Regions from separate parts of the Mycoplana sp. ABR4_002 genome, predicted to be linked through region 2. Evidence: riboswitches for the same ligand, from Rfam matches in the RefSeq annotation. Region 2 holds a riboswitch; the other holds the start of a gene.
What was found. Region 2 has a riboswitch for S-adenosylmethionine ahead of metA (homoserine O-acetyltransferase MetA). Riboswitches for the same ligand answer to the same signal wherever they lie in the genome.

Region 1 (10,732 bases), 3.5 Mb from region 2:
AGCCTTGTCGAGACGATCGACGCCGACGAACTGACCGATCCCAATGTCGGTACCGAGCGGCTGCTGTACCGGCTGTTTCACGAGCGCGGCGTTCGCGTCTATCCGACCCAGAAGGTGGTGGACCGTTGCTCCTGTTCGCGCGACCGGCTGAAAGCCGTGCTGTCCGGACTGTCGGCGGAGGACATCGAGTACTCCGCAACCGATGGTCACATCGCGGCAACCTGCGAGTTCTGCTCGACGACCTACCGCTTCGAGACCTCCGAAGTCGCCTCGTCCTGACGCCGCCACGCGGCGGCGGTCCGACGGACGCGCCAGGTTCGTCTGTCGCGGTAGCGGTCACTCCATGGTGTCAGTTTAGGGTGCGGGCCTGTCCGGGCGCGTCGAGCGAGAAGGCGGGGATTGCGACCTCGAAGGCGTCGCCGGCCGGGGTCTCCATCCGGTAGTGCCCGAACATCACCCCCGACGGCGTGTCGAGCGGGCAGCCGGACGAGTACTCGTAAGTATCGCCGGGGCCGAGCACCGGCTGCTCGCCCACCACGCCCGGGCCGCTCACTTCGTCGACCAGTCCGTTCTGATCGGTGATGTGCCAGTAGCGTGTCATCAGCTTGACCGTGATATCCGAATGGTTGGCGATGACGATGCGATAGCCCCAGACATATCGGCTGTCGTCCGGGTCGGATTGCTCCTCCAGAAAGTAGGGCTCGACCGTCACCTCGATATCGCGGGTTAGCGCTCTGTACATTCCGACGCCTTGATGTCACTTGTTCGCATGAGCCGGGATCATACACCCGAAACATTTACAAGTCGGGCAATGTCTTCGACGGTCAATGTCCGCCGTTTGTGGGATTGCTGTTCGGGCCGGATCGAACAGATGAGCGAAGGGGCGTGGAACGGCCGAGCAGCCAAAAGCGGTGCGCGGCCGTTCCGGAAGCATCAGGCCTTAACCTTCTCCAGCGCCTGGGCGAAGTCTCCGACCAGATCCTCACTGTCCTCGATCCCGGCCGAAAGTCGGATGGTGCCGGGTGAAATGCCGAGTTCCGTCCGGGCCTCCTCGCTCAGGTTCTTGTGTGTGGTCGTGCCGGGATGCGTGATCAGGCTCTTGGCGTCGCCGAGATTGTTGGAGATTTCCACGATCTCGAGGGCATCCTGCAAGGCGAAGGCGGCGTCCTTGCCGCCCTTGAGTTCGATGCATACCAGGGTCGAGCCGCCGCTCATCTGCCGCGCGATCAGGTCCGCCTGGGGGTGATCCTTGCGGCCGGGATAGATCACCCGCGCAACCTTCGGATGCCCGGCGAGGAAGTCGGCGACGCGCGAGGCGTTCTCGGTCTGCTGGCGTACGCGCAGCGGCAGCGTCTCGACGCCCTTCAGCAGGGTCCAGGCGTTGAACGGCGACATGGCGGGGCCGGTGTGGCGGAAGTAGTCCTGCAGGCTCTCCTCGATCCACTGCTTGTCGGACAGCACGATCCCGCCGAGGCAGCGTCCCTGGCCGTCGATGTGCTTGGTGGCCGAATAGACGACGATGTGCGCACCAAGTTCCAGCGGCTTCTGGTACAGCGGCGTGGCAAAGACGTTGTCGACCACGACCTTGGCGCCGATCTGGTTGGCCAGCGCCGACACCCCGGCGATGTCGACGACCTCGAGTGTCGGGTTGGTCGGGCTTTCCAGGAAGAACACCTTGGTGTTCTTGCGGATCGCCCTTTCCCAGTTGGCCAGGTCGCGCCCGTCGACCAGGGTGCATTCGACGCCGTATTTCGGCGCGAGCGTCTCGACGACCCAGCGGCAGGAGCCGAACAGCGCGCGGGCGGCGACGATGTGATCCCCGGCCTTCACCTGGCAGAGGATGGCGGCGGCGACCGCCGCCATGCCCGAGGCCATGGCGCGGCCGTCTTCCGCGCCCTCGAGCAGGCACATGCGCCGCTCGAACATGTCGTTGGTGGGGCTGCCGTAGCGGGCGTAGATGAAGCCTTCGGTCTCGCCCTTGAAGCGTGCCTCGGCCGCCGCGGAGCTCTCGTAGACGAAGCCCTGCGTCAGAAAGATCGCCTCGGACGTTTCGGCGTGCTGGGAACGGGAGGTGCCGCCGTGGACGAGCTGGGTTGCCGGGCGCCAGGACTTGCTCATGAGATCATCGCCTTCCAAAACAAAAAAACCGGCCGCAAAAAGCAGGCCGGTTCGACACCCGGCCTTTTTAGCTACTTGTTTAACGTGGCTGCAAGCCGACCGGCCAAATCACCACGGGATAATCCGGTCCATACTGCCTGGCGGCGCTTGCGTCAATTGCCCGCATTTGGTTTTGTCGGCAAGTTTCTAAGGATTGGCTCATGGCACGTGACACGGGAATTCTGGCGGACCGCGCCATCAGGGCACTGTTCGACGGCGGCAGGCTCGCAAGCGAGGCGGCTCTGGATCCGGACCAGGTCCAGCCGGCCAGCCTCGATCTGCGCCTCGGCTCGAAGGCCTTTCGCGTCCGGGCGAGCTTTCTTCCCGGGCCCGCACATCTCGTCGCCGACAAGCTCGACCGGCTGAAGCTGCACGTGATCGACCTGTCCGAGGGCGCGGTGCTGGAGACGGGCTGCGTCTACATCGTGCCGCTGATGGAACGGCTCGATCTGCCCGCCGGCCTGTCGGCCTCGACCAACCCCAAGAGCTCCACCGGTCGTCTCGACATCTTCACCCGCGTCATCACCGACCGCGCGCAGGAGTTCGACAAGGTGCCGGCCGGCTACAAGGGGCCGCTCTACCTGGAGATTTCGCCGCGCACCTTCCCGGTCGTCGTGCGGCGTGGCTCGCGCCTGTCGCAGATCCGTTTCCGCAACGGCAACGCGATCCTGTCGGATGCCGAACTGCTCAAGCTGCATTCGTCCGACACTCTGGTGGCCAGCGAGGCGCCGAATGTGTCGGGCGGCGGCATTGCGCTCTCGATCGACCTCAAGGGGAGCGGCCCGGACGGGCTCGTCGGCTACCGCGGCAAGCATCACACCGCCGTCGTCGACGTCGACGAGAAGAACCAGCACGACGTGTTCGACTTCTGGGAGCCGCTGTTCAGCCGCGGTCGCAACGACCTGATCCTCGATCCGGACGAATTCTACATTCTCGTCTCGCGCGAGGCCGTTCACGTGCCACCGCTCTACGCCGCGGAGATGACGCCGTTCGATCCGCTGGTCGGCGAGTTTCGCGTCCACTACGCCGGTTTCTTCGACCCCGGCTTCGGCCATGCCGCCGCCGGCGGCAGCGGCAGCCGCGCCGTGCTCGAGGTCCGCAGCCACGAGGTGCCCTTCATTCTGGAGCACGGCCAGATCGTCGGCCGCCTTGTCTATGAGCACATGCTCGAGCTGCCGGAAAGCCTCTACGGGTCCGGTCTCGGCTCGAATTACCAGGCCCAGGGCCTGAAGCTGTCCAAGCACTTCCGCGAGGGCTGAGCCGACCGAAATGCGATCGTCACGGGGCCGCAGGGTCACTTCCCGCTGATGCCGCGACCGGGTGCACGCACCTGGTGGGGCGCCAGAACGTTCAGCCGCGATCGTCGGCCAGACGTTGCCTGATCAGGGCTGCGATCCGTTCGGTCTCGCGCGGTGGTGCGTACTGGTAGGGGGCAAGCTCGCCGGCGAACGGCCGCGTCAGCCGCAACGTCTCCTGCAGGTCCCGATGATACCACTCGAACTTCTCCAGCCTTTCGCCGGAGATGGGTGTGAGGTCGAGCGCATAGACCGGGCGTCCTGTCGACAGGGCCTCGCACGGCATTGTGATCGAGTCCTTGGCGATCAGGAACGCGTCGGCGGCCGCGACGTAGTCCACATAGGGGTTTTCGCCCTTTCTGTCCCACACATGGATGTCGGGTGAACGGAGCCTGCCGAGCACGCTCAGCGTCTCCTCGCTGGAGCGGCGCGACACCGATATCAAGACCCTCCAGCCCTTCCGAGCCAGCCCTTCCGCGGCGGCGGCGATGGTCGCGTGCGCGGCAGTGTCATAGTCGTAGGCTCCGTTTGCCCCGCCGACGAAGATGGCGACGACCTTCTCGCCCGAAGGCGCGTAGACCTGCCGCGCCGAATGCCGACGGCTCTCCCAGAACGCGGTGGAAAAGCGATGGGGAACACCGAGCATCTGATGATAGTCGGGCCGCCCGTCGAACTCCGGCCGCCAGTCGTGGCGCGACACGAAAATCATGTCGTAACCTTCGACCTTGGGGTTTTGGAGATGAACCGCCAGGGGCCTGTTGCGATAGGCCTGCTTCATCTTCAGCACCCGCTTTTCGGAGCGAAAGCCGCAGGAGACGATCAGGTCCGGCGCGGGCTCCGCGCGCCGAAAAATCGGCGCATCGAAAATCCGGCGCAAGCCACGTCCGGGAACAACGATCTTTTCGACAGGGCTTTCATCGAAATGGCGGGCAACGGCGACGCACTGCGACAGGGTCCCGATCTTCGGCTCGCTCACGGTCCAGGCGACCACCATCTGCTACTCCGTTCCTCGGCGTCTCGATGGGCGTGGAAGAACTGCAGTCAGCGCTTCAAGTCAAGGGCTGCCCGCATCGTACGGCGTGACGGACCGGTTCCGGTCGGAGCCCTACGGCTCGCGGATGGCGCTGTCGAGGCCGCGGATCAGCGGATAGAGGAAGTAGGACATGACGGTGCGCTGGCCGACCTTGATTTCGGCCGAGACCGTCATGCCCGGCAGCAGCAGCACCGGCTCGCCCTCGGAGCGCAGCGTGGTGTCGGCGAGCAACACGCGGGCCTTGAAGTAGGGGACGGGCGGCTGCCCGGCGATTGCGTCCTGCTGGGTCGGGCTGAAGGCATCGCGACTGATCGTGCGCACCGTGCCGGAGGCCGTCCCGAACTTCTGGAACGGATAGGCGTCGATCTTGATCCGCGCCTCCTTGTCCACCGCCACCCGCCCGATGTCGCGCGTGTTGATCGAGACCTCCGCCTCCATCGGCACGTTGAGGGGAACGAGCGTCACGATCGGCTCGGCCTCCTTGACGACCGATCCGACCGATCGTTGCGCGAGATCGAGCACCACCGCGTCCGCCGGGGCGGTCAGCGCCACCATCTCGCGGCGCAATTCCATCTTCTTCAGTTCCTCGCTGGCGGCGTCGCGCTGGTTGCGCAGTTCGACCAGTTGTTCCATGGCCGCGCGGCGGAAGTCCTCGACAAAGGCCTGCCGGTCGGCCTGCAGCTTGGCCAGCATGTGGTCGGCCTCGGCCGCCCGTCCGCGCAGCGCGGTCAGGTCCGCCTCGACATCGAGCCGCGCGTCGCGCGCGCCGAGGAAGTTGATCAGCGAGCCGCTGTCCTTGCGGTAGAGCGTCTCGCGGGCACCCTCAATGCGGCTGAGGTTTTCCCGCCGGTTCGTCAGCACTTCCTGCTGGTCCTTGCTGGAAGCAATGGCCGCGACCTGGCCGGCGATCTGCTGGTCGTAATTCTCGACCTGCGCCGTGTAGAAGGCGCGCCGCTGCACGAAGAGCTGCGCCTGCAGCACCTCGTCCGGGGTGGCGCCGGCAAGGGCCGTGTAGTCGGAGCCGTCCAACTCGGCCTCGATGCGTTTGACCTGGGCGTCGAGGGCCGAGAACTTGGCGCCCTGCTGGTCGACGTCCGACTGGCTGAAGGTCGCATCCAGCATGGCGAGCGTCTGGCCGGCCCGGACGATATCGCCGTTGGCGACGTCGATCGAGCGGATGATCGAGGTCTCCAACGGTTGCACGACGATCGTCGGCTGCGTCGTGATCAGCTTGCCCGGCGCGATCACCACCTCGTCGATCTTCGACAGCGTCGCCCAGAGGATGCCGGCCAGGATCAACGCGGTAACGCCATAGAGCGTCAGCCGCGCCACCTTCGGCGGGACTTTCTCCTCCAGCTCCACCGCGTCGGACTGGAATTCGGCGATGACCGCGGGGCGCGGCAGCCGCACCACCAGCTCGGAGCCCGACGGCATGACCGGCACGGGCAGGTTCTCGGGCGACTTGTCGCTGTCGGTGCTCATGCGACGTGCCTCGTTTGCTGGGTCCACAGATGGCGATAGGTCATGCAGCGCGACACCAGCTGGTCATGGCGGCCGATGTCGGCGATCTTGCCGCGGTCGATGACCAGGATTGCATCCGCATCGACCAGCGTGGACAGCCGATGCGAGACGATGATGACCGTGCGGCCCTTGGCGATCTTGCTCAGGTTTTCGCGGATGATCGCCTCGCTGTCGGGGTCGAGCGCGCTCGTGGCCTCGTCGAGAATGAGCAGCTTCGGGTCGGTGATCAGGGCCCGGGCGATAGCGAGGCGCTGCCGCTGGCCGCCGGACAGGTTGGCCGCGTTCTCCTCCAGAATCGTCTCGAAGCCGCGCGGAAGCCGCTCGATGAACTCCTCCGCGCCGGCGATGCGGGCGACCTCGGCGATATGCTCGATGCTGGCGTCGGGCTTCGCCGCCGCGATATTCTCGCGCACCGTGCCGCGGAACAGGAAATTGTCCTGCAGCACCACGCCGATGCTCGACCGGAGGTGGACGAGGTCGAGTTCCCGGCTGTCATGGCCGTCGATCCGGACCAGGCCGTGCTGATTCTGGTAAAGCCCCTGGATCAACCGGGTCACGGTCGTCTTGCCGGAGCCGCTCTTGCCGACGATGCCGAAGACCGAGCCGGCCGGAACCGAGAACGAAACGTCGTCAAGCGCGGGCGCGTTGTCCGGCGCATAGCGAAAGGTGACGCGGTCGAACTCGATCCGACCGGTAAGGTCCGGGCGCAGTCCGCGTCCGCGTCCGAACTGCTCGCGCCGCTGGTTCATGATCTCGCCGAGCATGCGCACCGACAGCGCGACCTCCTGGTACTCGTGCACCATCGTGACGATCTGCACGAGCGGCCCCGAAACCCGGGCGGCCAGCATGTTGAAGGCAACCAGCGCGCCGATCGTCATGGCGCCGCTGAACACGTCCAGCGCGCCGAGGCCGATGATGGCGACGCTCATCAGCTTCTCCAGCAGCCCCGTCAGGGCCTGCGCGACGGACGAGATCTTGTCGACACGGAAACGTACGGAGATGCTCTCGGCCGACTGGTTGTCCCAGACCCGCCTCTGTCGCGGCTCCAGCGCCAGCGACTTGACCGTCCGCATGCCGTGCACGGTCTCGACCAGCAGCGCCTGCCGCTCGCCCTCGACCCGGTAGAGCTCCTGCAGGCGGCGCTGGAACGGCCCGACAAGCACCATGACGACGAGCCCGACGAGCAGGGCGAAGCCCAGCACGACAAAGGTGAGCTTGACGCTGTAGAGAAGGAGGATCGGCACGAACACCAGCAGCGACATCCCGTCGAGCAGGGTAAGGAACAGCCGCCCGGTCAGGAATTCCCGAATGCGCGCCGCCTGCTGCATGTGCTTGACGATGACGCCGGCGGAGGACTGTTCAAACAGGGCGATCGGCAGGTCGAGCAGATGACCGAAGGTGCGCGTGGCCATTCGGATGTCGATCTTGTTCGTCGCGTAGAGCAGCAGATAGCGCCGCAGAAAGGTGAAGGCGGCGTCGAACATCAGCGCCGTGGCAATGCCGATGGTCAGCACCGTCAGCGTCGCGTAGCTCTGGTGCACCAGCACCTTGTCGATCACGAGTTGGAAGAAGATCGGCGTGGTGAGCCCGAGCCCGTAGAGCACGAAGGCGGCGATCGCGACGTCGCGGAACAGGCTTCGCTGGCGGATGATCTCCGGGATGAACCAGCGCAGGCCGAAAGGCTGCTCGTCGTCGAAGAGCCGATAGTTGCGCTTCAACAGCACGGCCGATCCCTGCCAGTTCCGGGCGAACTTCTCCTCGTCGAGCAGGATGAACTCTGGGCGCTTGGCGAGCGGATCGAGGATGCGGACCATCCGGTTCTCGCCGGTGCCGCCGGCACCGGCGAGAACGACCCAGTTGCCGTTCTTGAGTTCGGCGAGCACCGGATAGGCTTCGCCCAGGGTGAAGAGCGCGTCCCAGGTCAGGTGGACGTGCCGGGCCTTCAGGCCCGCGTCCTTTGCCATCCGCAGAAACTGCCGCATCGCGACCGGTTCCTCGCCGACGGCATAGTCGTGCATCAGCCGCTCAGGCGCGAGATCAATACCATGGTGGCGCGCCACCAGCGCCAGACACTGAAGGTTGGTGTGCCGGGATTCGCTCATCGTCGACGCGCACTCAGTTGAAGTTCGGCGACTCGTTTGCGGATCCCTGGGTTCGCTGCGTCGCGTCCGCCGGCGGCATGTCGCTGATGCGGCGGACGGCGCCGGCCTCGACCAGCCCGTTCAGGGCCTTCTGCATAAGGTCGACCGCGTTGGCGAACGCATCCACCGGCATGATGACGCGCTGGCGGAACACCGGCTTGGGGTTGTTGCTCGCGTCGCGCTCGCTGGCCGAAAGCGACATGAAGTCGATCCGGACGATGGTTCCTGTGACGGTGATCTCGCCGATGCCGTCCGAATAGAGTTCTTGGGTCATTGTGCTTCTCCGTGCTTGGGTTGGCGTTCAGTGAACGGGGTGGGTCTGCTGCCAGGGCGGAAAGGGGTCGTTCAGGTCGGATGCAGCTCGTGGGTCGAACCCGGTCTCCGGGCCGTTCAGGCAGTCGCCGAGCGCCGCGCGGATCTCCTCTTCCGGCAGGTCCGTGCCGATGAAGACCAGTTCCTGCCGGCGATCGCCCCAGATTGAACTCCAGTGTCGGTCGATCAACTCGCGGAACTGCGGATGGCGGGGCCACTGCGCACGTGGCACCGAGGCCCACCAGAAGCCCCGCGCTTCGGTTCGCCGCAGCACGCCGGCGATCGACATCTGGCCGATCCAGTTGGGGCGGGTGGCAAGCCAGAAATGGCCCTTGGCGCGGATGAGGCCGGGCCAGTCCGTTTCGAGGAAGGCATGGAACCGGACCGGATCGAACGGTCGCCGCGCCCGGTAGACAAAGCTCGAAATCCCGTATTCGAGCGTTTCCGGCACATGCTCGCCCCAACCGAACAGCTCCTTGTGCCATAGCGGATGCCGCGCGGACTTTGCTTCGGAAAACAGTCCGGTGTCGAGGATGGTGCGCAGCGGCAGCATGCCGAAGTCGGTCTCGATGACGCGCGCATCCGGATTGAGCGCGGCGATGATCTGTCGGATTGCCGTGCGCGTTTCGGCCGGCACCCCGGATACCTTGTTGACTACAACCACGTCGGCGAACTCGATCTGCTCGACGAGGAGATCGACCAGCGTCCGCTCGTCGTTCTCGTCGCGAGCCGGCCCCCGGTCCTTGAGGAAGTCGGTGCTGGCGTAGTCCGAGAGCAGGTTGACCGCGTCCACGACCGACACCATCGTGTCGAGCCTGGCGACGTCGCAGAGCGCCGCCCCGGTCTCGTCGCGGAAGGAGAAGGTCGCCGCGATCGGCAACGGCTCGGCGATGCCGGTGCCCTCGATCAGCAGGTAGTCGAAGCGCCGTTCGGCAGCGAGCCTGCGCACCTCGCCGAGCAGGTCGTCGCGGAGTGTGCAGCAGATGCAGCCGTTTGTCAGTTCCACCAGCGTCTCGTCGGTGCGGGACAGGCCCGCCCCGCCGTTGCGAACGAGGTCCGCATCGATGTTGATCTCGCTCATGTCGTTGACGATCACGGCAACCCGCATGCCCTCGCGGTTACGCAGGACGTGGTTGAGGATCGTCGTCTTGCCGGCTCCCAGAAACCCTGCCAGCACGGTTACGGGGAGTCGATTGTCACCCGTCATTCCTGCCCCTTGTGCCCATCAGGCCGCCAGTTGCGGCCTGAAGACTACATCCACGTAGTAATTCGTGTCGTTGTAGCTGCTCGTCGGGAACAGCCCCGCCGAACCGTATGCATAGACACCGTTGCCGCCGCTGAGCGCCGACGACAGTGCATGGAGATTGCCGCTGTCGACCCCGGCGCCGAAGAAGCCGCCCGTTGCCGAGTAGTTGCCGTTGGTGCTGTAGGAGACGACATAGGTGGTGTCCGCCTCGATCGCGACGCCGTTCGAAAGGTCCACGGTCTGCCAGCCGCTCGCGCTTTCGTTGGTGAAGGTCGCGCTGGCAAGCAGCGTGCCGGTCGAGGTCCACAGATAACCGGTGTGCGGTCCGGTATTGTCGGCCCCCTTGTAGAACTTGATCCCGGTGATCGAGCCGGCGACGTCGGCCTGGAACTTCATGCCGAGATTGACGGCGCTGTTGTCGGCCACGGAAGGGATTGAAGGCGTGCTGTCGGCGGCAAAGACGCTCTGCGCGGGCGACTGCGGGGCCACGGTCAGCGACACCTCGGCCGAGGCCGTACCGCCCCGGCCGTCGGAAATCGTGTAGCGGAAGCTGGCCGGGCCGGTGTAGCCGCTGTTGGGGGTGAAGGTGACGACATTGGTCTGGCCGTTGAAGCTAACGGTGCCGTTGAGCGCGTTGTCGACGCCGGTAATGGTCAGCGGGTCGCCATCCGGATCGTTGTCGTTGGCAAGCAGAGTTGCGGCCTGGAAGGTGGTGGCCGTGTCGGGGGTGGCGGAATAGCCGCTGTCGTTGGCGGCGACCGGAACGGAGTTGGTCGTCGACTGCTGGAACAGCACATCCACCCAGTAGTTTGTCGAGTTCCAGCTGGAGTTGGGGAACTCGTTGCCCGAGCCGTAGGCATAGACGCCGTTGCCGCCGCTCGAGGCGCTGGAGGGCGCGCTGAGAGGGCCGTTCGTATAGGTGGTGGTGAAGTAGTTCGGCGTCGCCGCGTAGCGGCCGTTCGACTGGTAGCTCGCGATGTAGGTCGTGCCCGCGGAGATGGTAACCGGCTGCGAAAACAGCACGGTC
Region 2 (10,732 bases):
ACATCACGCCGGTCCGCGTCGTCCGCGACCTGGGGCTCGGCATCGTCGATCGGCTGCCGGCGCTGAAATCCTTCTTCATCCGCCAGGCCGAGGGGCTGGCGGGCCGCGATCAGCCGCGCATGCTGGTCGGCGAGCCGATCTGAAGCCGGGCGGTCAGTCCTGCAGTTCGCGCGCTTCCGACACCAGCATGATCGGTATGCCGTCGCGGACCGGATAGGCGAGCTTGGCGCGCTCGGACACCAGTTCCTGGGTGTCCGCCTTCCAGCTCAGCCTGCCCTTGGTCAGCGGACAGACCAGCAATTCGAGCAGTTTCGGGTCGACCTTGTGCATCTCCTTGTCCATGGGCGTCCTATTGCAGCCGGCTGTCGACGTCGCCGAAGTCGCGCGCCAGCACGATCTCTGTGATCGCGATCAGCGTTTCGGCGCGGGTCTTCAGGTCCGGGGCCTCGAGCAGCGCCTGCTTCTCGGCAGGACCGTAGGGCGACATCATCGACATGGAGTTGACAAGGGTGGTGTTGCTGGCGCGTTCGACGCTGTCCCAGTCGGCCTCCAGCTTGTTGGCGTCGAGATAGGCGCGGAACGCCGACAGCAGCGCCTCACGGTCGACGCCGCGCTCGTCGTCGGCGCCGGACAGGTCGCTGATGAAGGGCGCGATCTTGAAGGAGCGGTAGGCGTCGCCGGTGCGGACCTCGTGGATCAGCCGATAGCGGCAGACCCCGGTGAGCGAGGTGATGTAGCGCCCGTCACCGGTCTCCGCGAAGGAGGTGATGCGGCCGAGGCAGCCGACCTGGCACAGCGCCGGCGCCTCCGAGCACGGATCGGATACGACATGGTCGCCGAAGACCGGCTGGACCATGCCGATCAGCCGGCCGCCGGCGAGCGCGTCGTCGAACATGGCCAGATATCGTGGCTCGAAGATGTTGAGCGGAAGCTGTCCCCCCGGCAGGAGCAGGGCGCCCGTGAGCGGAAACACCGGAATGACCCCAGGCAGGTCCTCCGGCTTCAGATAACGCGCATTCCCGACATGCATTTCATCGCCTTCCCCGTTTTGTCCAGCGGCGCCCGGGTGCTGGCGCGCGGCGCCGCAATCCACCTTCAAATGGGGTTTGGCGCACGATTCTCAAGATGCGCCGGCGAGGTGATCAGGAAAACAGGATCGACGAAAGCTTGCGCCGCGCCTCGACCGTGGCGGGATCCTTGGGGCCCCAGACCTCGAAGAACTGCACCAGTTCCCGCCGCGCCGCATCGTCCTCGAAACCACGGTCGCGCCGCATGATCGTGAGCAGGTGGTCGGCGGCCGCCTGACGATCGCCTTCGACGTTGCGGATCTTGGCGAGCTTGAGGCGGGCGGCGTGGTCGTCGGGATCGGCGGCGAGCGCCTGCTCCAGCGCCGTCGGATCGCCGAGCTTGCGGGCTTCCGCGATCTGGTCGAGCTGCTTCCGGACCGCCATGATCGCAGGATCCTTGGCCAGCTCCTCGCCGATCGAGGCGAGCGCCTGACGGGCGCGGTCTTCCTCGCCGGCGGCGATCATGCACTGGGCCATGCCGGCCAGCGCCGCGGCATTTTCCGGATCCGCCTGCAGGATCGCGCCAAAGAGATCGGCCGCGCCGGCGATGTCCTTCTGCTCCAGCATCGCCTTCGCCTCGGCGAGGGCGGCCTCGATCTCGGCCTTGCGGTCGGCGCCGGCCGGGCCGGCGATCTTGTCGATGAATGCGCGCACCTGGCTTTCGGGCAGCGCCCCCATGAAGCCGTCGGCGGGCCGGCCGTCGACGAAGGCGACCACGGCCGGGATCGACTGGATGCCGAGCTGGCCGGCGATCGAGGGATGGTCGTCGATGTTCATCTTGACGAGCTTCACCCGGCCGGCGGCTTCCTTCACCACCTTCTCGATCACCGGGGTGAGCTGCTTGCAGGGGCCGCACCAGGGCGCCCAGAAATCGACGAGCACCGGCTGCTGGCGCGACGCCTCGATCACGTCCTTGGAAAAGCCCGCCGTCGTGGTGTCCTTGACCAGGTTGGCCTCCGGCGTGTCCCCAAAGTTGATGGAGGCGTTCATCTGCCCGCCAAACGAGGTCGCATAGGGATTGTCGCTCATCGTCGTCTCCAGCGGGCCCGGCCCGGCATCAGTGGATTTCGCCAGAAGATCGTATGTCAGGAGGTTACTTTCAAGACAAGCGGTTCGTGCCCGGTTGCCTCGATGAAGCGCAGCAGGTCCTTGGCGGCGATCGACGTGGTGGCGTCGTTGCGCAGCGGATGGGCGTTGACGATGTCGTGGCGCATCAGGTCCGCGTCGAGGATCACCCTGACGTTCAGCCCGGTGTCGTTGATGGCGCCGAAGGCGGTGACCGCGCCGGGAATGACGCCGAGATATTCCATCAGCTTCTCCGGCTTGCCGAAGGAGACCCGGCCGGCCGCACCGATCACGCCGTGCACCATCTTCAGGTCGACGGTGGCGTTTTCCTCGACGGTCAGCAGGAAGTATTTGTCCTTCTTGTCCTTCACGAACAGGTTCTTCGTGTGGCCGCCTGGGATCTCGTCGCGCAGCGCCACCGATTCGGCGACGGTGAAGACGGGCTGGTGGTCCTTCGTCTGGTGCCTGATGCCGAGGCTGTCGAGGAAGGCGAAGAGTTCCGTGTCGGTCTTCGGCTGCTGTTGATCCTGCTGCATGTCCATGTCCGTTCCCGCTTCTTGAAGTGCACCCCGTCCGCCGTCGCGGATCGCTGCAGGGTTGCTTAAGGCCTGTCGGGCCGGGAGGCAACCGGCGACATGCCGAGGTCAGGACGCGCCATCGCCCGGCTTTTCAGGCTTTCCCCGACGGCGGGGAAAATTTCTCGACAAACTCGTCATTTCCCTGTTGCATTTGAAAATCGCTTAGGCCATATAGCGCCCGTCGCCGCGACGCAGCGACCTTCGGCCACCGACTACCCCAGGCCGTCGACGATGAGCGGGTGTAGCTCAGGGGTAGAGCACAACCTTGCCAAGGTTGGGGTCGAGCGTTCGAATCGCTTCACCCGCTCCATTCTTCCTTAGATGCCGCAAGCCTCGGTTCGCCGGGGCTTTTGTGTTTCTGGCGCGGTTACCGCATGGCTGCAGGCTCGCTTGGGCGATGTGAGGTCGTGGCGCCATGGTAACGTTCAGCTCTCGGACCGTTTTTGGCTCTGCATAGCCGGTAGTTTTTCGAAGCCAGAATAAAGCACTGTCGGCCCGTTATCCGATGCTTAACGTGATTATTCTATCAAAAATGGATGGCCGTTACCTTCGATCAACCAGGAACACCGCAGAAATCCATTAACTGGACCGCGATCTTCTCGGAGGTCAACTCTTGGCGCGGTGCCTGCCTGCACCATTTCTCCACGGTCGAAGCGGCCGTGACAGAAACACTGCTTACGTTGAGCGCCACGACACCGGGCGAACCCTCTATCCGCCTGTGTCATCTCATAGGGCAACGATTCGAAGACTTGGCTGTGGCGATCGGTCTTGACGGCCCGTTTGAGGACGCTGGCAGACATGCCCTCCCGGAACTTTCACAGTACCGCGAAAATTATGAGGCGTTTCGAACCTTGTTATGCCACGGGATCGTCAAGGTAACGGTCGAGCAGAACGGGCAATGGATTCTGCTCATTCGAACATTGTCTATCCGTTCGCGCCAGGCCGACCGAACCATGCTGGCGCTCGAGCAATCCGAGGCCGAAACCAAGTTGGCGGCGCTGAAACGCGACGGGAACAAGCTGGTGTCGATCCTTGGCCAGCTTCGCAAGATGGTGACCACGGCTTAGGTCGCTTCAACCCGAAACGGGGTTGAGCGATTGATCGCTGCACCCGTTCCATTCTTCCAAGATGTCGCAAGCCTTGGCTTCTGTGTTTCGGCAAGGAAATGGTCGTATTCGCCCGGTGCGGAACAGGAGGCAAGGCACCGCAAGGTCACCGTCATTCAGCCACCGCAGCGAACCCTGCTAGACTTGACCTGGCTGTCCTGGCTCACCCTCGAGAAAATGGACGCCCGCATGACTGTAATGGCGGACGGCTCAAGCTTGAGCGAAGCCACCTTTCAAGGGGCACCCCCAGCAATGCCAAGCCGGATCAGCGGACCAGACCGTCTACGGGAAGGATCGATGAGGATTTTCCGCCGAGACGTCGGGGCCCGTCGCCCTACTTGAGCCCATTCGCCTCCGCCACGAAATCTGACAACATCGGCACGTAGTCCTCGCCGCGACCGGCGCCGACCGCGAGCGCGAAACTGTTGCGCACGGCCGCGCCCATCAGGTTCGCCGCGCCTTCCGCATTGGCGAAGGCCGACAGGTAGCTCATGTCCTTGAAGCCGTTGCGGATCGCGAACTTGTGGGCGTTCGGATCGCGCTCCAGCACCCAGCGGAAGAAGGTCTGGTAGAAGCCGCAATCCATCCGACCGCCGCGGATCACGCTGTCGAAGGTCTGCGGCGTCAGCCCCGCCTTGCGGCCGAGCATCAGGGCTTCCGAATAGAGCGCCGCATAACCCATCGACAGGAAATTGTTGAGCAGCTTCATCGTGTGCCCGGTGCCGGTCGGACCGGTGTGGATCACGCGGCCGGCAAAGCAGTCGAGGATCGGGCGGATGCGTTCGACGTCAGCGTCGGCGCCACCGACCATGACGTCGAGGGTGCCGGCGGCGGCGTCGGCCGGCGTGCGCCCGAGCGGCGCGTCGAGCAGGGTGATGCCCTTCTCCGCCAGTCGCCCCGCCAGCGCGGTCGTGACGGAGGGGTCGGAGGTCGAGCAGTCGATGATGGTCAGCGGCCGACCCGCGGAGGCGATGCCGTCACCGCCCTCGACGACGTCGAGCACCTGGGGCGAGCCGGTGACGCACAGCACGATCACGTCACAGCCCGCCGCCATCGCGCGCGGCGACTTCGCCTCGGTCGCACCCCTGGAAAGCAGTGCTTCGAGCGGGGCGCGGTTACGATGCGCCATGCCGACCAGCGGGTAGTCCTTGGCCAAGATGTTCGCCGCCATGCCCTGGCCCATGAGGCCGAGGCCGATGAAACCCACTGTCTGCTTGGTCATGATCGTCTCCCTTCGATGCGTTGGCGGCAGCCGGCGATGCCGCTCAGTCCCTGCTGAACACGTAGTCGGTCTCCTGCCGCAGCGTTTCGCCCGGGCGCAGCACGGCCGCGGGGAACTGCGGGTGGTTGACCGCGTCCGGCCATGCCTGGGTCTCCAGGCAGAAGCCGGAATAGGGGCGGTACCGTCGCCCCTCGAGCCCGGGTACTGGCACGGCGATCTTGGCGCCGGTATAGAGCTGGACCCCCGGCTCGGTCGTGCGCACCTCCATCGAAAGGCCGGAGGCGGCGCTACGGGCACGGGCAACCGCCGTCTTGCCGCGGCGCGCGGCGGACAGGCAGAAATTGTGGTCGAAGGGAACCCCCGTTGGCTCGGTCTGCCTGCGCATCGGCGTGAACTTGCGCAGGTCGAAGGGCGTGCCATCGACGGCGCGGACCTCGCCGGTCGGGATCAGGTCCTCGTCCACCGGCAGGTAGTGGTCGGCGGCGACCATGATGTCGTGCCCGAGCGCGTCGCCGGTGCCGTCGAGGTTGAAATAGCTGTGCTGGCAGACATTGGCGATCGTCGGCGCATCGGTGATCGTCTCATAGACCACCGACAGGGTGCCGTCGTCGCAAAGCCGGTAGCAGCAGGTGATGGTGCAGGTGCCGGGATAGCCGGCGCGACCGGCCGGATCGACGATGCGCAGCATCACGCGGTCGAAAGACTGTTCGACGACCTCCCAGTTGCGCCGGCCCGTGCCGTCGCTGCCGCCGTGGAGATGGGTCCGGTCGCGCTCGTTCCGTTCGAGCTGGTAGGTCGTGCCATCGAGGGCGAAGCGCCCGCCGCCGATGCGGTTGGCGTTGCGGCCGGGCGTGGCGCCGAAATAGGGCGAGTGGGCGAGGTAGTCCGCCAGTTGCTCGAAGCCCAGCACGAGCGGCGGCCGATGACCGTCGAGGCGCAGGTCCTGGATCACGGCGCCCCAGGTAATGACCCTGGCCGTCAGCCCGCCGCCCGAAAGCGCGACCCGATAGACCGGCTCTCCCGTTGCAAGCCGGCCGAACAGTTCATTTTCCGCATTCACCGATTGACCCTCCCGGCCTCCCTGCGGCCGCTCCGCAACCTGCGGCAAAACCCGGCCCGGGGCAATCCGAAAGATCATACTTTTTCAGGGCGGCGTCCCGGCGCCTTCAGCGTGACAGTTCCCTGGTCGCCGCCTGCAGGCCCGACAGCGTCAGCGGGAACATGCGCCCGTCCATCAGCCGGTGGATCAGCGCGATCGACTGGGTGTGGCGCCAATGGCCCTGGCTGACCGGATTGAGCCACGCCGCGCGGGGAAAATGCGTGGTGAGGCGGGACAGCCAGACGGCGCCGGCCTCCCTGTTCCAGTGCTCGACGGAGCCGCCGGCATGGGTGATCTCATAGGGGCTCATGGCCGCGTCGCCGACGAAGATCACGCGGTAGTCGCTGCCGTAGGTGCGGATCAGCTCCGGCGTCGGCGTGACGTCGGCGCGCCGGCGGCGATTGTCCCGCCACACGCCCTCGTAGATGCAGTTGTGGAAGTAGAAGTGCTCCATCAGGCCGAATTCGGCGCGGGCCGCCGAGAACAGTTCCTCGACCGTACGGACATGGGATTCCATCGAGCCGCCGGCATCGAAGAACATCAGGAGCTTGACGGCGTTGCGGCGCTCGGGCCGGGTCACGACGTCGATATAGCCGTGCTGCGCGGTAGAGCGGACGGTGCCGGGCAGGTCGACCTCCTCGGCCGCGCCCTCGCGGACCCAGCGCCGCAACCGCTTCAGCGCGACCTTGATGTTGCGGGTGCCGAGTTCGACGTTGTCGTCGTAGTCGCTGAATTCGCGCCGGTCCCAGACCTTGGCGGCGCGTCGGTGGCGGGAAACGTCCTGGCCGATGCGCACCCCTTCAGGATTGTAGCCGAAGGCGCCGAACGGCGACGTTCCTGCGGTGCCGATCCATTTGGACCCGCCCTGGTGCCGGCCGTTCTGCTCGGCCAGGCGCTGGCGTAGCGTCTCCATCAGCCGGTCGAAGCCACCAAGGTCTTCCACCAGCCGCTTTTCTTCGTCCGTCAGGTATCTTTCCGCAAGCTTCTCCAGCCATTCGGCCGGGATCCGGCCCTCGATCGCGGCGGTCCCGGTCCCGGACACGGCCTCGACGCCCCCGAAGCTTTGCGCGAAGACACGGTCGAAGCGGTCGATGAAGCGCTCGTCCTTCACCAGCGTGCTGCGGGCGAGGTAGTAGAAGGCCTCGACGTCGAAACCGGCGCCTCCCGCCTCCAGGCCGGCAAGCAGCATCAGGAACTCCCGGAGCGTCACGGGAACCTGCGCCGCCCGGAGCGCGAGGAAGAAGGAAACGAACATGGGGTCAGACGTTCTTCTGGTAGACGATGAAGGGCGTCTTGACGGCGATCCGGTCATAGAGCCGGCGAGCGGTGGCGTTGAACTCCTGCGTCATCCAGTAGACCTCCGGCGCGCCGGCCGCCGCGGCCCTGGTATAGACCGCCTCGATCAAAGCCCGGCCGACGCCCGTGCCGCGCACCGCAGGATCGGCATAGAGATCCTGCAGGTAGCAGACATTGCCGATCGTCCAGCAGGACCGGTGGGAACAGGTAGTGGGCGAGGCCGACCGGCCTTCCGTCGAGGACGGCGAGGAGGCCCGCACTCTCATTGCTGCCCTCGCCGGTGAGGCGGGCGAAGGTGGAGCGGAAGATCGCCTCGGGCAGGACGGTCTCGTAGAAGGCGAGATAGGCGGTCCACAGCCGGCGCCAATCGTCCGCGTCGTCCGACGCCAGCGGTCTGACTACGAGGCCGTGCATCCGCTCATCCCTCCGAACCGATCCTCTCCAGGTCGTATGGCGTCGTCTGGTACATTTCGTTGATCCAGTTGCCGAACAGAAGATGGGCATGGCTGCGCCAGCGGTTCAAGGGGGCGATCGACGGATCGTTGTGGGGGAAGTAGTTGCTCGGCATCTTGATCGGGACACCGGCATCGACATCGCGGAAGTATTCCTCGGCCAGCGAGGTCGAGTCGTATTCGACATGATTGAAGACATAGAGCCGCTTTCCCGCCTTCTCCTGCACGAAGCAGACGCCGGTCTCGTCCGATTCCATCAGGATCTCCAGGCCGGGGCGCTTGCGGATGTCCTCGGCCCGCACTTCCGTCCAGCGCGAGACCGGAATCTGGAAATCGTCGGAGAAGCCGCTGAGGAAGACCGACGACGGATTGCGGTTGTGGTGGCGGAAGACGCCGAACGCCTTCTCGTCAAGGGTGTACTTGGGAACGCCGTGGAAGTGGTAGATCGCGGCCATCGCGCCCCAGCAGACGTTCAGCGTCGAATGGACGTGGGTATCGGTCCAGTCGAAGATCCGCTTCATCTCGTCCCAGTAGGTGACGTCCTCGTAGGCAAGCGTCTCGATCGGGGCGCCGGTGATGATGAAGCCGTCGAACTTGCGGTGGCTGATCTCCTCCCAGGTGTCGTAGAAGGCGAGCAGATGGTCCTCCGAGGTGTTCTTTGCCCGGTGGGCGCCGATGCGCACCAGAGACAGCTCCACCTGCAGCGGCGAGGCGCCGACGAGGCGGGCCATCTGGATTTCGGTCCTGATCTTGTTCGGCATGAGATTGAGCAGCCCGATCTGCAACGGGCGGATGTCCTGCCGGACCGCCACCGTCTCGGTCATCACCCGCACGCCCTCGTGCACGAGGGTCTCGAAGGCGGGCAGCGTATCTGGGATCTTGATGGGCATGGCTCACTCGACAAAAACAAAAGACCGGCGGCGACTTTGTCGCGACCGGTCCACGGAAGGTTCTTCTCGCGGCCCTTTAGCGACTTGTTTTACGTGGCTGCAAGCCGGCCGGCCAAATCACCACGAAGGCATCCTAGATAGCGCCTGCGCGCGCGAAAATCAATTCCGGCGCGCCGTCGCCGCCTCATCCCTCGCGCCGCGCCATGAACGCCAGCCGCTCGAACAGGTGCACGTCCTGTTCGTTCTTCAGAAGGGCGCCGTGGAGCCTGGGCAGCATGGTCTTCGGATCGCTGCGCAGGTCGGCCGGCTCGACCTCGTCGGCAACGAGCAGCCGGATCCAGTCGAGGGCTTCGGAGGTCGACGGCCGCTTTTTCAGACCCGGGGTCTCGCGAAGGTCGAAGAACACGGACAGGGCGGCCGACAGCAGCGCCTTGCGGATGCCCGGATAGTGCACCTCGACGATGCGCGACAGAGTCTCGGCGTCGGGGAAGCGGATGTAGTGGAAGAAGCAGCGGCGGAGGAAGGCGTCCGGCAGTTCCTTCTCGTTGTTGGAGGTGATGATGACGATCGGCCGGTTGACCGCCGAAACCGTCTCGCCCGTCTCGTAGACGTGGAACTCCATCCGGTCGAGTTCCTGCAGCAGGTCGTTCGGGAACTCGATGTCGGCCTTGTCGATCTCGTCGATGAGCAGCACCGTCTTTCGCGGCGCGGCGAAGGCCTGCCAGAGCTTGCCCCTGCGGATGTAGTTGCGAACGTCGTTGACCTTCCCGTCGCCGAGCTGGCTGTCACGCAGGCGCGAGACGACGTCGTATTCGTAGAGGCCCTGCTGGGCCTTGGTGGTCGACTTGACGCTCCACTCGATTAGATCGAGGCCGAGGGCGGCCGCGACCTGCCGCGCCAGTTCGGTCTTGCCGGTGCCGGGCTCGCCCTTCACCAGCAGCGGGCGCTCGAGCCGGATCGCCGCGTTTACGGCAACCATCAGGTCCTTGTCGGCGACGTAGTCGGCTGTTCCGGAAAACTGCATGCTCTTGCCCTGCGCTGGCGTTGCGGAGCCCCATATAGGATGGCCAGGCCTTCCGTAAAGGGCACGGCCGCGATCAACCGATCGCGGCCGTGCCGATGATTTCGCCTCGACGCGTGGCGCGGTCAGGCGAAGAACTGGCCACCGTTGGCCGAGATGGTCGAGCCGGTGACGAAACCGGCGTCGTCGGCCGCGAGGAACACGACGCAGCGGGCGATTTCCTCCGGTTCGCCAAGGCGGCCGACCGGGATCTGCGGGATGATGCGCTCGTTCAGCACCTTTTCCGGGACGGCACGCACCATTTCGGTTCCGATATAGCCCGGGCAGATCGCGTTGACGGTGATCCCCTTGGCGGCGCCCTCCTGGGCAAGCGCCTTGGTGAAGCCGAGGTCGCCGGCCTTGGCGGCGGAATAGTTCGCCTGGCCCATCTGCCCCTTCTGGCCGTTGATCGAGGAGATGTTGATCACCCGTCCGAAGCTGCGGTCACGCATGCCGCCCCAGACCGAATGGGTCATGTTGAACAGGCCGGTGAGGTTGGTACCGATCACTTCGCCCCACTGCTGCGGTGTCATCTTGTGAAACATGGCATCGCGCGTGATGCCGGCATTGTTGACGAGCACCTCAACCGGCCCGAGATCGGCCTCAACCTTCGCGACACCCTCGACGCAGGCCTCGTAGTTGGAGACGTCCCACTTGTAGACGGCGATGCCGGTCTCTGCCTTGAAGGCACTGGCGGCCTCGTCGTTGCCGGCGTAGTTGGCGGCGACCTTGTAGCCCTTCTGCTTGAGCGCGATCGAAATGGCCGCGCCGATGCCGCGCGTGCCGCCCGTGACCAATGCTACCCTGCTCATGTGTGCACCTCCCCTTGGACAATCTTTTCTTTGGGTCGGGGGCCGCGCGAACGCGGCGCTCCCGGAATGCGCGTGCCGGCAGGAG

Region 1: another riboswitch for S-adenosylmethionine. It lies ahead of ACXAGF_RS02070 (O-succinylhomoserine sulfhydrylase); the one in region 2 lies ahead of metA (homoserine O-acetyltransferase MetA).

What each region holds. Positions count from the first base shown of each region.
Region 1 is NZ_JBSWVO010000001.1:423,773-434,504, forward strand. Features, by position in the region: gene ACXAGF_RS02060 (Hsp33 family molecular chaperone) at 1-279, shown strand, start outside; gene apaG (Co2+/Mg2+ efflux protein ApaG) at 350-742, opposite strand; gene ACXAGF_RS02070 (O-succinylhomoserine sulfhydrylase) at 934-2,118, opposite strand; SAM riboswitch at 2,165-2,243, opposite strand; gene ACXAGF_RS02075 (2'-deoxycytidine 5'-triphosphate deaminase) at 2,319-3,416, shown strand; gene ACXAGF_RS02080 (mitochondrial fission ELM1 family protein) at 3,508-4,446, opposite strand; gene ACXAGF_RS02085 (HlyD family type I secretion periplasmic adaptor subunit) at 4,558-5,967, opposite strand; gene ACXAGF_RS02090 (peptidase domain-containing ABC transporter) at 5,964-8,108, opposite strand; gene ACXAGF_RS02095 (hypothetical protein) at 8,122-8,421, opposite strand; gene ACXAGF_RS02100 (GTP-binding protein) at 8,449-9,666, opposite strand; gene ACXAGF_RS02105 (DUF4082 domain-containing protein) at 9,685-10,732, opposite strand, start outside.
Region 2 is NZ_JBSWVO010000001.1:3,914,663-3,925,394, reverse strand. Features, by position in the region: gene ACXAGF_RS18750 (ubiquinone biosynthesis hydroxylase) at 1-143, shown strand, start outside; gene ACXAGF_RS18745 (Trm112 family protein) at 154-342, opposite strand; gene ACXAGF_RS18740 (LON peptidase substrate-binding domain-containing protein) at 350-1,030, opposite strand; gene trxA (thioredoxin) at 1,143-2,096, opposite strand; gene ACXAGF_RS18730 (prolyl-tRNA synthetase associated domain-containing protein) at 2,153-2,668, opposite strand; tRNA gene ACXAGF_RS18725 (tRNA-Gly) at 2,946-3,020, shown strand; gene ACXAGF_RS18720 (hypothetical protein) at 3,247-3,777, shown strand; gene ACXAGF_RS18715 (NAD(P)-dependent oxidoreductase) at 4,151-5,038, opposite strand; gene ACXAGF_RS18710 (aldose epimerase family protein) at 5,082-6,098, opposite strand; gene ACXAGF_RS18705 (vWA domain-containing protein) at 6,205-7,392, opposite strand; partial or broken gene ACXAGF_RS18700 (N-acetyltransferase family protein) at 7,397-7,847, opposite strand; gene metA (homoserine O-acetyltransferase MetA) at 7,852-8,775, opposite strand; SAM riboswitch at 8,832-8,909, opposite strand; gene ACXAGF_RS18690 (AAA family ATPase) at 8,960-9,799, opposite strand; gene phbB (acetoacetyl-CoA reductase) at 9,922-10,647, opposite strand.